Regions from separate parts of the Paenibacillus sp. GM1FR genome, predicted to be linked through region 3. Evidence: riboswitches for the same ligand, from Rfam matches in the RefSeq annotation. Region 3 holds a riboswitch; each other region holds the start of a gene.
The links. A riboswitch is a leader RNA that binds a small molecule or an ion and turns the genes downstream of it on or off. The one in region 3 is predicted to bind cyclic di-AMP.

Region 1 (3,257 bases), on a different contig from region 3:
CTTCAGCATTACGAATGGTACCCTCCCTGATATGGATATCCATGCCGAAGGAATGGGTGAACCCTCCAACCTGAATAGAGGAATCAAGCAGTTTGACATAATCGAGCAGCTTATTCCCACGGTTCACAATCATTCGCCTCCTGTGTTCGTTAAATGTCACTTTAAGTGACATTAATATTCCTTTTTGTTTGCTTTATGTTTAAAAATCCGAATTATATGATAGTTATCATCCCATAAATGTCCGATTTTTGTCAATAGTATCCGTGAAATTTAATGGATTAAATCTGGAATTTAATATTGTGTTATTTTATATAACTTATTGTGTTATTTATGTGGAGAAGTGCAGGGAGGACTATATATAAGGCAGGACTATATATAAATGAATCAACAAGATCGGCTCTTACCGAAAAAGAGGGGATCAAATCTAATCATATGCAGTTCATGGGTAAAGATGACGAGATTATGCGATTTTTGATGAAAATGCCTAGCTGAAAAAGAAGTATTAAAAAATACTTTACTTTTAGTTCTGAACCCGGTATAATCAATTCTGTTGCCGATTATTTACGACATGCGGTCGTGGTGGAATGGCAGACACGCTATCTTGAGGGGGTAGTGGGCGTATGCCCGTGGAGGTTCGAGTCCTCTCGACCGCATCATATGAACGATTAAAAAGAAGCTTTCCATTAATGGGAAGCTTCTTTTTTTGTCTTTTTCGAACAGTATGACATCTGGGTTGAAAAAAGGCCATCCATTACCGGAGGAATGTTGCTCTACCTTCCGGCTACGGGTAGCCTGTGTATTATTTTTGCAGCAAATTCTTGATATCTTCTTCAATCTTGTCCGGTGTTGTTTTGGGAGCATAACGTTTAATGACCTGTCCGTTCTGATCCACGAGGAATTTGGTGAAATTCCATTTGATTGCTTTGGAGCCGAGCAGGCCAGGAGCCTCTGTGCTAAGGTGTTGGAAAAGAGGGTGAGCGCTTGAGCCGTTCACATCAATTTTCTCAAACATGGGGAAGCTCACGCCATAATTCATCTGACAGAACTCGGCAATATCGTCGGAAGATCCTTTTTCCTGTGCAAACTGGTTGCTTGGGAAACCAAGCACTTCAAATGGAGCATCTTGAAATTTGTCTTGCAATTCTTGCAGACCTTTGAATTGAGGGGTAAGGCCGCATGAGCTTGCCGTATTCACAATCAGGAGCACTTTGTCACGGTAGTCGGACATTTCAACTTCTTGACCGCGAAGGGTATTCACTTTGTAATCGTAGACTGTCATCTAAATCGCCTCCATTTATTTACTCTTATATCTTCTATTATATTGGTTGCAATTAAATATTGCAAAACTAATATGGTGTTAAAAGAATCAAAACAGGCAAGTTGTGCTGAATACGTGAATGAATTACGAAGGGATTTTCGTTAGAGTGAGAATTAGATAGCCTTGAAGAGATGGATAGAGTATAACCTTATTGTAAGCGTTATTATGAACGAGTATTGGCAAAAATCTGCCGATTCGGTGATCTGTAAGGACTTTACACCGTCATGGCGGGGGTGTATGATTCATAACGTAATTTCAATTTAAACTAAATTGTACTTGAAAAACGAAACAAACGATAATATCGCTCGATCTTACCTTAAGATATACGAACGATGTTTTAATCGCTGAGTTTCCATTCATTAATGAATGGGAAACGGGGGAACCAACGGAATGCGCTGTCCAGGACAGTGGGCATTCATGGGGTGAATTTTCCGGTGACAGCCGGAAATAGGGCGACTCTCGCGCCCGAATCCGTCAGCTAACCTCGTAAGCGTTAAAGGGAGAGGCAACAAGCCGTACGCTGGTTCATGGTGTTTTCGCCATGGGTTATTTAAGAAGCGTTCGGGAGGCCTTGGTCCCCCACGCTTCTTTTTTGTTGTCTTTTCACGCCAAGGGAGGAACGAATGATGGATACTGAGATGATCTTAGTGACTGCTCCAAATGAAGCAGGACGCAAATTTATCAAATTGCTGATGTACAAAAAAATGCCGTTTGCCGTTCTAACCAACAGTGCAGGGGAAGAGCGAAGACTCCGTAGAATCGGAGTAGAACATGTCATTCGCATGAATACGGCTGCAGCTCAAAAATGGTTTTTGCCGCAGGGCAGCGTAGGCAACGTGTTTATTTTCGAGAACAGCCTGAATCTGACCTGTCGTTATTTACAGATCTGCCGTTCATGGACATCGAAATCCCTGTGCGTCATTACGGAGCAGAGTCATCCTAAGGGCATCTATCGGGGCATGGGCGCAGACCGGATTGTATATTCGCTCAATGGGGAAGTTGGCTTTCTCCTCAATGGTTAATGCCATAGCTTGTGATTGCTCAGGTGTAAGGTGCCTGTTATAATTGAATGTATCGATAAACGGAAGTTTGAGGAGACTCATGCAGGATGGTGAGTCTTCTTTTTTATGGTTTCTATAGGTTGTTCAAAAAGTCCGCTTTTGATTACGAAGGATGCCTAACGGCATCATCAGCATCGAATATGAAATTCAGCCGAAATGTCCGTGGCTCACGTAGTTTTCCCTACGCTCCGCTACTCCATTTCTAGCTTCATTCCATCTTCTTGGTACTGAAAACCAGACTTTTTGAACTCGATTAGGATCAGGAATCACCTGTGGCTTACAAGGAGGAATTGGCGTGCCGGATGTAGGTGGATTGAAATGGTTGTTTTTTGATGTTGGAGATACACTGGTGGATGAATGGGAGCCGGTTGATGATATTATTGGACAGTTCGTCCGTGAAGCTTGTGTTTTGGGGTATCCGGTGAAGATTGAGACGGTACGCGAACTGTTCGCGAACTGTTACCGAAAATATGAGCAATGGCCTATGAGAGTGGCAATTCGCACATTTGTTAAAGACGAGGGACATCAAAAACAGATTCAGGACAAGCTGAAGTTTCAAAAAGATCTTGAACGTCCTTTTCCTTCAGCAGATTCCGTTCTTCAGCAGTTGTCACGGCATTATCGCATTGGCATTATTGCCAATCAGAGTCCTGGAACGGAAGAGAGACTGGAGAGTTACGGCTTGCGGAAGTATGTTGATGTTCTGGCATGTTCGGCTGAAGAAGGAGTGTCCAAGCCAGACCCTGAGTTATACGCTGTGGCCTTGAAGCAGGCCGGTTGTGAACCGGAGGAAGCCGTCATGATCGGCGATCGGATCGATAACGACATTATACCTGCTCGGAAGCTGGGCATGCGTACGATTCGAATTATGCAGGGTT
Region 2 (3,257 bases), on a different contig from region 3:
CGCCAATATGCGCCTTTCCTCCGGTAACGAGAAAAACCTTATCTTCTCCTGCTTCAATCACCTGTAAACGTATGGATTTCAAATCATATGTACTCATACCCATCCACCTATCCTTTTCTATATGTTATATATGGAGGAATTATGGCTGTCATGAGCTAAATCCACAATGAAACTTCTCACACTGCGCATATTTTATGGAGCCCCCGGGCATACCAAGGAGAACGTCATTTTGGAAAAGGAGGCCGTTATTATGCGCGTACGCCTCATTATGCTAATGGTTATCGTTATTTTTCTCGGAGGATATCATGCTCCAGTTTCATCGCGGGATGTTTCAAGCCCATCAAGTGAATCAGTATCAGGTTCGGATTCTGCAGAAGAAGAACAACTGACATTGGGACAGTTACGTCAAAAATATGCCGATACGTTCAAAACCAATGGTCCTTCAACCAAGAAGGTTGCACTGACTTTTGATGATGTACCTGATCCACGGTTTACTCCACAAGTACTGGATGTATTGAAGAAGTACAATGTCAGAGCTACATTCTTCATCGTGGGTAGTCGTGCTGAGAAACATCCGGATCTGGTGAAACGCATTGTTAAGGAAGGGCATATGGTTGGTAATCACAGCTACAATCATCCTGAATTCAGTAAGCTGTCGATGAATGCCTTTCGCAAACAAATTTTACATACCGGGGATATTATTCAACGTTTGGCGGGTTATACGCCCAAGATGATTCGGCCACCTTATGGAGACATTAATGAAGAACAGCTGAGATGGGCTGCCAAACAACACTATAGCATTGTGAACTGGAACGTAGACTCCCTGGACTGGAAAGGCCTTTCAAAGGAACAGGTGAAAGATAACATCCTGTCTGCCGTGAAACCTGGCTCCATCGTTCTGCAACATGCTGGAGGCGGTGTAGGGTCAAACCTGAACGGCACGATTAAGGCTTTGCCTGAAATTATTGAGGAACTACGTAATCGGGGATATGAACTGGTCACCTTGGACGAAATGCTGGGATTGCCAAAGGCCAAAGATTAGGATGACCGTGATAACAAATAATGAGAATATTAAAAGGGTGCTGTTCAATCGCGAATTAGCGACTGGCAGACACCCTGTTTGAATTCATTTTAAATGTTATTTTCTCTCTACTTCAGAATGTACAGCTCGATATCCTGAAATCCAAATGTGCTTACGGACTGTTTGCTACCCGGGATGAAGATATCAATCCGGTGACCTTTGATTGCACCGCCCACATCACGTGCTGTGGCTACAAAAGCTTGTTTTGGCAATCCTGGATGGCTGTGACCAGTTACCAGTACTTTAGTTCCAAGTGGAATCACACTTGGATCAACCGCAATCGTACCCAGTTCAAGGTCATTCCCGAAATAATCGACTGCACCCCAGCCTCCATTTTCAGACGGATCTGCAGAGTATGCCGTTGCTTTTACGTTCACAGCTTTGCTGTAATCGAATGTCTTACCCCAGGCTTGAACCACTTTGTTATCTGCGTTAACGTCCAAACTTGCTGTGGTAACCGTTTTGGCTGGGGTCTTGCTCTCCGTTGCCGCAGCGGCTGCAACATTGTTTGCCTTACCGGGAATCGTAATTTTCAAACCACCATAAATGTTGTAAGCCGAAATGTCGTTGTTTGCTTTAACCAACGTGTTGAGTGCTACTCCATATTGTTTTGATAAGGTGTAGAAGGTATCCCCTTCTTTGGCCACATGAACTGAATCGGCGTGAGCCGGAACGGCTTGAATGAGCATTGCTGTTGTCATTAATGCTACTGCTGTTTTGGCTATACGTTTCTTGTTAATCATGGTCTTCCTCCCTCATTGTGCCTGCGAAGTTAGTTGTCGGATTCGGATGAGGAGCCCACCCTATAGGTTATTCGTTACATTTGAAACGTTATGTACCCAATTCACCCCAAGCAGTGTGCCGTAGATCTTCCCCCTGCACAATCTGCATCGTTACATCCCCCGCACTCCCTGTCCGGAAGTTTCGGCAGAGTTCAATATATCACAATTTTGTAACCTGAACTTGTAGTAATTCTTACCAAATGGTTTTTAGCATGTAAGCATTTGTAAGAATACTGGTTAATTCAGAAAATTTGGTTGACCCGATTCCTTTACATTTGGTAACAGAATAGTTACTTTTCCGAATCCATACGTCATTATTATCCATAAAAAATAGCGTTACCGACTCGAAGTCAGTAACGCTATTTGATCACATCGTTTAGAGTACTTTCGCAAGAAAATCACGTGTACGTGAATTTTTGGGTGCTCCAAACACCTCATCAGGTGTTCCCTCTTCCACAATAACCCCGCCATCCATGAACAGGATTCGGTCTCCCACTTCACGTGCAAAACCCATCTCATGCGTTACGATGACCATCGTCATCCCGCCTTCTGCAAGACGTTTCATGACATCCAGCACTTCGCCGACCATCTCAGGGTCCAGTGCCGACGTAGGCTCGTCAAACAGCATCACATGCGGCTGCATGGCCAATGCTCTAGCAATGGCGATCCGCTGCTTCTGTCCACCAGACAGCTGATTCGGGAATGTATCTTTTTTATCGTACAAGCCTACGGTGTTAAGCAGATCAGCGGCAATTTTCTCCGCTTCCTGAGTGGATTGTTTCTTTACTTTAATCGGAGCAATCGTAATGTTTTGCTCTACCGTTTTGTGTGGGAACAGGTTGAAGTGCTGGAACACCATGCCCATTTTCTCACGAGTTGCGTTAATGTTATGCTTGGGGTCCGTGATTGACACGCCTTCAAAATCAATCTCTCCTGAGGTAGGCTGTTCCAGCAGGTTCAAACAACGCAAGAACGTACTTTTACCTGAACCGGAAGGACCGATAACCACGACAACCTCACCTTTGCCAATCGTCACGTTTATGCCCTTAAGCACATCGTTATTTCCATAAGATTTGTGTAATTGTCTAACGTCTATCACTTGCACTCAACTTCCTTTCCAGTCGTCCCAGCAGCTTGGACAAAATGAACGTCATTACAAAGTAGATGGCTGCTGCAATCAAAAATGGACTCAAGCCTTGGTACGTAATGTTCTTGACTACACTTGCCTGATACATAATATCCACCATACCGATAACGGAGATAATGGAGGATTCTTTGATGATAGTTATGAATTCATTACCGATCGCTGGTAATACAGCTTTGAAGGCTTGTGGCAATATGATATAACGCATCGCGGCGCCTCTTCCCATACCTAATGAACGCGCTGCCTCCAA
Region 3 (3,257 bases):
CAGCTAAGCACTAACCTCTTGAATACTCATCACTAAAGTTAGTGTTATATCAAAAAATGCAAAAAAAGACTCCTTAAGCGTTAGCTTAAGGAGTCTTTTTATTAGATGCGGTCGAGAGGACTCGAACCTCCACGGGGGTTAGCCCACACGGACCTGAACCGTGCGCGTCTGCCAATTCCGCCACGACCGCATATTGTATCTCCGTCATCAATATCGGCGACAAGAAATAATATATCATGCGTAATCTATCATGTCAACACTGAAAATAATAACAATAAAGCCCGAATCAGACGTCCATGTCGATTCGGGCTTTACCTTTAACTGCTGCTAATAGTTTGGTTCATTAAAACGGAAGCATACTACAAATTACAGCTTGGAAGGCCAGTTGCCATACCATGCATAACCGCCTCTTCTTTCTTTATCAATATCACTTAATTTGTATTTAACTACCCCGTCACGACCAATAAAGATTGGTTTATCCGTTCCGATCTCATAGAAGCGTGCCCAAATTGGTGCAGCTTTGGAATCAGCGATAATTTTACTATCTCCATTAGCTCTTTCATACTTGTAACCCGTAATTTTCACTTTGTTAAACCAAGCCTCCGCTCCTTTAATGGATGCGGTAATTTTAGCGTTAGCAGGTCTGGTTTTCAGAAATTTAACAATCGTTACACTCTCTCCAGCTGTCAGTGATGGCACTTCGTAGATTCTTGCGCTCGCTGGTTTAAGAGAGCTGGAATCATGTTGTTGTCCCCATGCTGTCAGCTTACCACCTGAAACGACCTGTGTATTCAGAATCGCCTCCACACCTTTGGCAACTGAATTTTTACTGCGGTTAGCAAGTGTGCTGTCGATAAATGAGAAATCACCTTTGCGTGCTGCTACTTCATCCAGCATGATCATTACATTAATCATGGCATCATCATTGTAAGTGATGTGCTTGTGGTATCCGGAGCTTTGGTAAACTTGTGGCCACCCGCCGTTTGAATACTGCATGTTGATCAAAAAGTTAATTCCTTTGATTGCAGCTGTGGAGTAACGCGGATCATTTGTCTTTTTAAATTCCTTCGCCAATCTTCTAATTTCTGAGTATGTAGCCTTGTTGTCTATCGTGGACTTTGCCCACTCTCCACTTGTCTGTTTATAATCTTTTCTCCAACCTCCATCCGGTAGCTGGTTCTTCAAAATATCAGAAATACTCGCTGTAGTACCCGATGCATCCGCAGCAGATACCGTCCCTACAGGGAGAATTGCCATTCCAACTGCTGAGAACACCATCATACATGCCAGGACAAAAGTAATTATTTTCTTCGCTTTCAAATGTAACACTCTCCTATGTTCGTTTTTATAAATCTTCCACTTCTACTTTACCTATGATATAGGCTTCGAACCCCCTTTATTTGTATTTATCGCATAATAAAATCAATTTTAATCCAATATGTGGATTGGATAATCAGATAATATGCAAAAAATCGATTTTTGTCAATATATGCAACTTAATGAATATAATCTCTCTAATTCTACATAACGGAATAGTTCTTTTAACTCATGACAAACCTATCTATTTATCCAAATACGTCTTAAACGAATCAATAATGACGTTTTTGTCATGAATGATACCCAAACTTGATCCCTTCTTTCATATAAAAACCTTAATTCCGCTAACATTGAGGTATTACGAAGGGTTTTAAATGGGTTTGACAATTACGCATTTATGCAATATAGTTTCAAATAGTTACAAAAACTTAATTATTCATTGCCGAGTTTCATGTTTGAAAACGGGGGAACCAATTTGGGTGAATTATTCTTATACATAGGAAATATAGGGAACCTTCTACCGAACCCTTAGCTAACTCCGTAGGCATCGAAGGGAGAACATTGATTTTGAAAAAACTGATTATCTCCATTTTTGGAGCAGCTGTATTATTTACATCCGGGGCAACAAGCACAGAGGCAAGCAGTATCAACTCCGTAGTGAACAACATGACAGGTATTCCTTACAAATGGGGTGGCACAACTGTAGCCGGCTTCGACTGTTCTGGTTTTATGAGATATCTTTTCAACAAATACAGCATTGAATTACCACGTACTTCGCAGCAGCAAGCCAAAGCAGGTACTCCCGTATCCAAGAGCAATGTTCGGACAGGTGATCTGGTGTTCTTTAATACAACAGGCAAAGGCATTTCACATACAGGTGTATATATCGGCGGCGGACAATTCGCTCATGCCTCCAGCAGTAAAGGTGTAAGCATCACGAAGTTATCGAATCCATACTTCAATGATCGTTATGTAACAGCACGTCGGGTAACTGGACAGTTTATGTATGATAAAATGTTAGGTAAAATGTGATTCACATACAAAAAGGCATCGGTTATTAACCGGATGCCTTTTTTGCACTTAAAAATGTATGTTGCATTGCTTACTAATGCAGAGCCTTCTGCACTCGCATCGCACCCTGAGACAGGGCATGTCCTCCACCAACAGCTCCAGCCACGGCTACGGTCTCCATAATCTCCTGATCTGTTGCGCCCTTAGCACGGGCTTCTTCTACATGGTAGAAGGTACATACCTCATTGTTGGCGAATAATCCAATGCCAAGCGCAATTAGCTGTTTTGTCTTCGCATCAATCACACCAGGTTGGAAACATTCTCCGGTAAACTCATGATACGACTTCACCACACCTGGCAGCACATCGCTTAATGCTCCAATCTGATCCTTGTAGGCATGAACTTTATCATTCATCAATGTCATGGCTTGTAGCACACCCTCTCGGCTATAGTTACAGATCTTCCTCACTGTACCTATCTTCTCTCCCGAGTGAGCCAATTATGCCAAGAAATCATGGTAATTCCAAACATTTAAAGCTCATGGCCCTGCCATAATTATCAGCTGTTACTCACTAAGTGGACTCTGGCGCGGCTCGCTGAACAGCTGATAGCTGTAACCTCGGTCCAGCTTAACGACACGTCGATTCTGACGACGGATAAGTACCTGCTCGCCATCCCAGGCAACCACAATGCCCTTCACGTCGTTCGATTCCAGCTCGTCCCGTACGACTCTAACTTTCTCACCTGACAGACGCAGGGCGTCCAATTCTGTATCACTAATCATCTTCATGGCTCCTATATTTCAAATTTATTTACAAAAAGAGACCTAAATGAAAAGTCATTTAGGTCTCACGTGACTGTATTGGACTGTCATGTCATTCGAAATTATGTCCCGACTGAAAGTTACCGCTGCGCGTGCTCTTTGCTGT

Region 1: it holds a riboswitch for cyclic di-AMP, as region 3 does, so the genes downstream of both, PAEAM_RS30635 (HAD family hydrolase) here and PAEAM_RS24705 (C40 family peptidase) in region 3, are expected to answer to the same signal.
Region 2: it holds a riboswitch for cyclic di-AMP, as region 3 does, so the genes downstream of both, PAEAM_RS10165 (3D domain-containing protein) here and PAEAM_RS24705 (C40 family peptidase) in region 3, are expected to answer to the same signal.

Annotation. Positions count from the first base shown of each region.
Region 1 covers NZ_MKZL01000067.1:32,429-35,685, reverse strand. The annotation lists gene PAEAM_RS30650 (urease accessory protein UreF) at 1-127, opposite strand, end outside; tRNA gene PAEAM_RS30645 (tRNA-Leu) at 571-653, shown strand; gene PAEAM_RS30640 (glutathione peroxidase) at 800-1,279, opposite strand; cyclic di-AMP (ydaO/yuaA leader) riboswitch at 1,651-1,826, shown strand; gene PAEAM_RS30635 (HAD family hydrolase) at 1,942-2,340, shown strand; gene PAEAM_RS30630 (HAD family hydrolase) at 2,675-3,257, shown strand, end outside.
Region 2 covers NZ_MKZL01000011.1:989,251-992,507, reverse strand. The annotation lists gene lpdD (prenylated flavin chaperone LpdD) at 1-97, opposite strand, end outside; gene PAEAM_RS10170 (polysaccharide deacetylase family protein) at 251-1,042, shown strand; gene PAEAM_RS10165 (3D domain-containing protein) at 1,150-1,824, opposite strand; cyclic di-AMP (ydaO/yuaA leader) riboswitch at 1,827-2,021, opposite strand; gene PAEAM_RS10160 (amino acid ABC transporter ATP-binding protein) at 2,240-2,962, opposite strand; gene PAEAM_RS10155 (ABC transporter substrate-binding protein/permease) at 2,949-3,257, opposite strand, start outside.
Region 3 covers NZ_MKZL01000054.1:92,842-96,098, reverse strand. The annotation lists tRNA gene PAEAM_RS24715 (tRNA-Leu) at 107-190, opposite strand; gene pelA (pectate lyase) at 367-1,329, opposite strand; cyclic di-AMP (ydaO/yuaA leader) riboswitch at 1,748-1,879, shown strand; gene PAEAM_RS24705 (C40 family peptidase) at 1,885-2,349, shown strand; gene PAEAM_RS24700 (carboxymuconolactone decarboxylase family protein) at 2,423-2,752, opposite strand; gene PAEAM_RS24695 (hypothetical protein) at 2,894-3,112, opposite strand; gene PAEAM_RS24690 (hypothetical protein) at 3,232-3,257, opposite strand, start outside.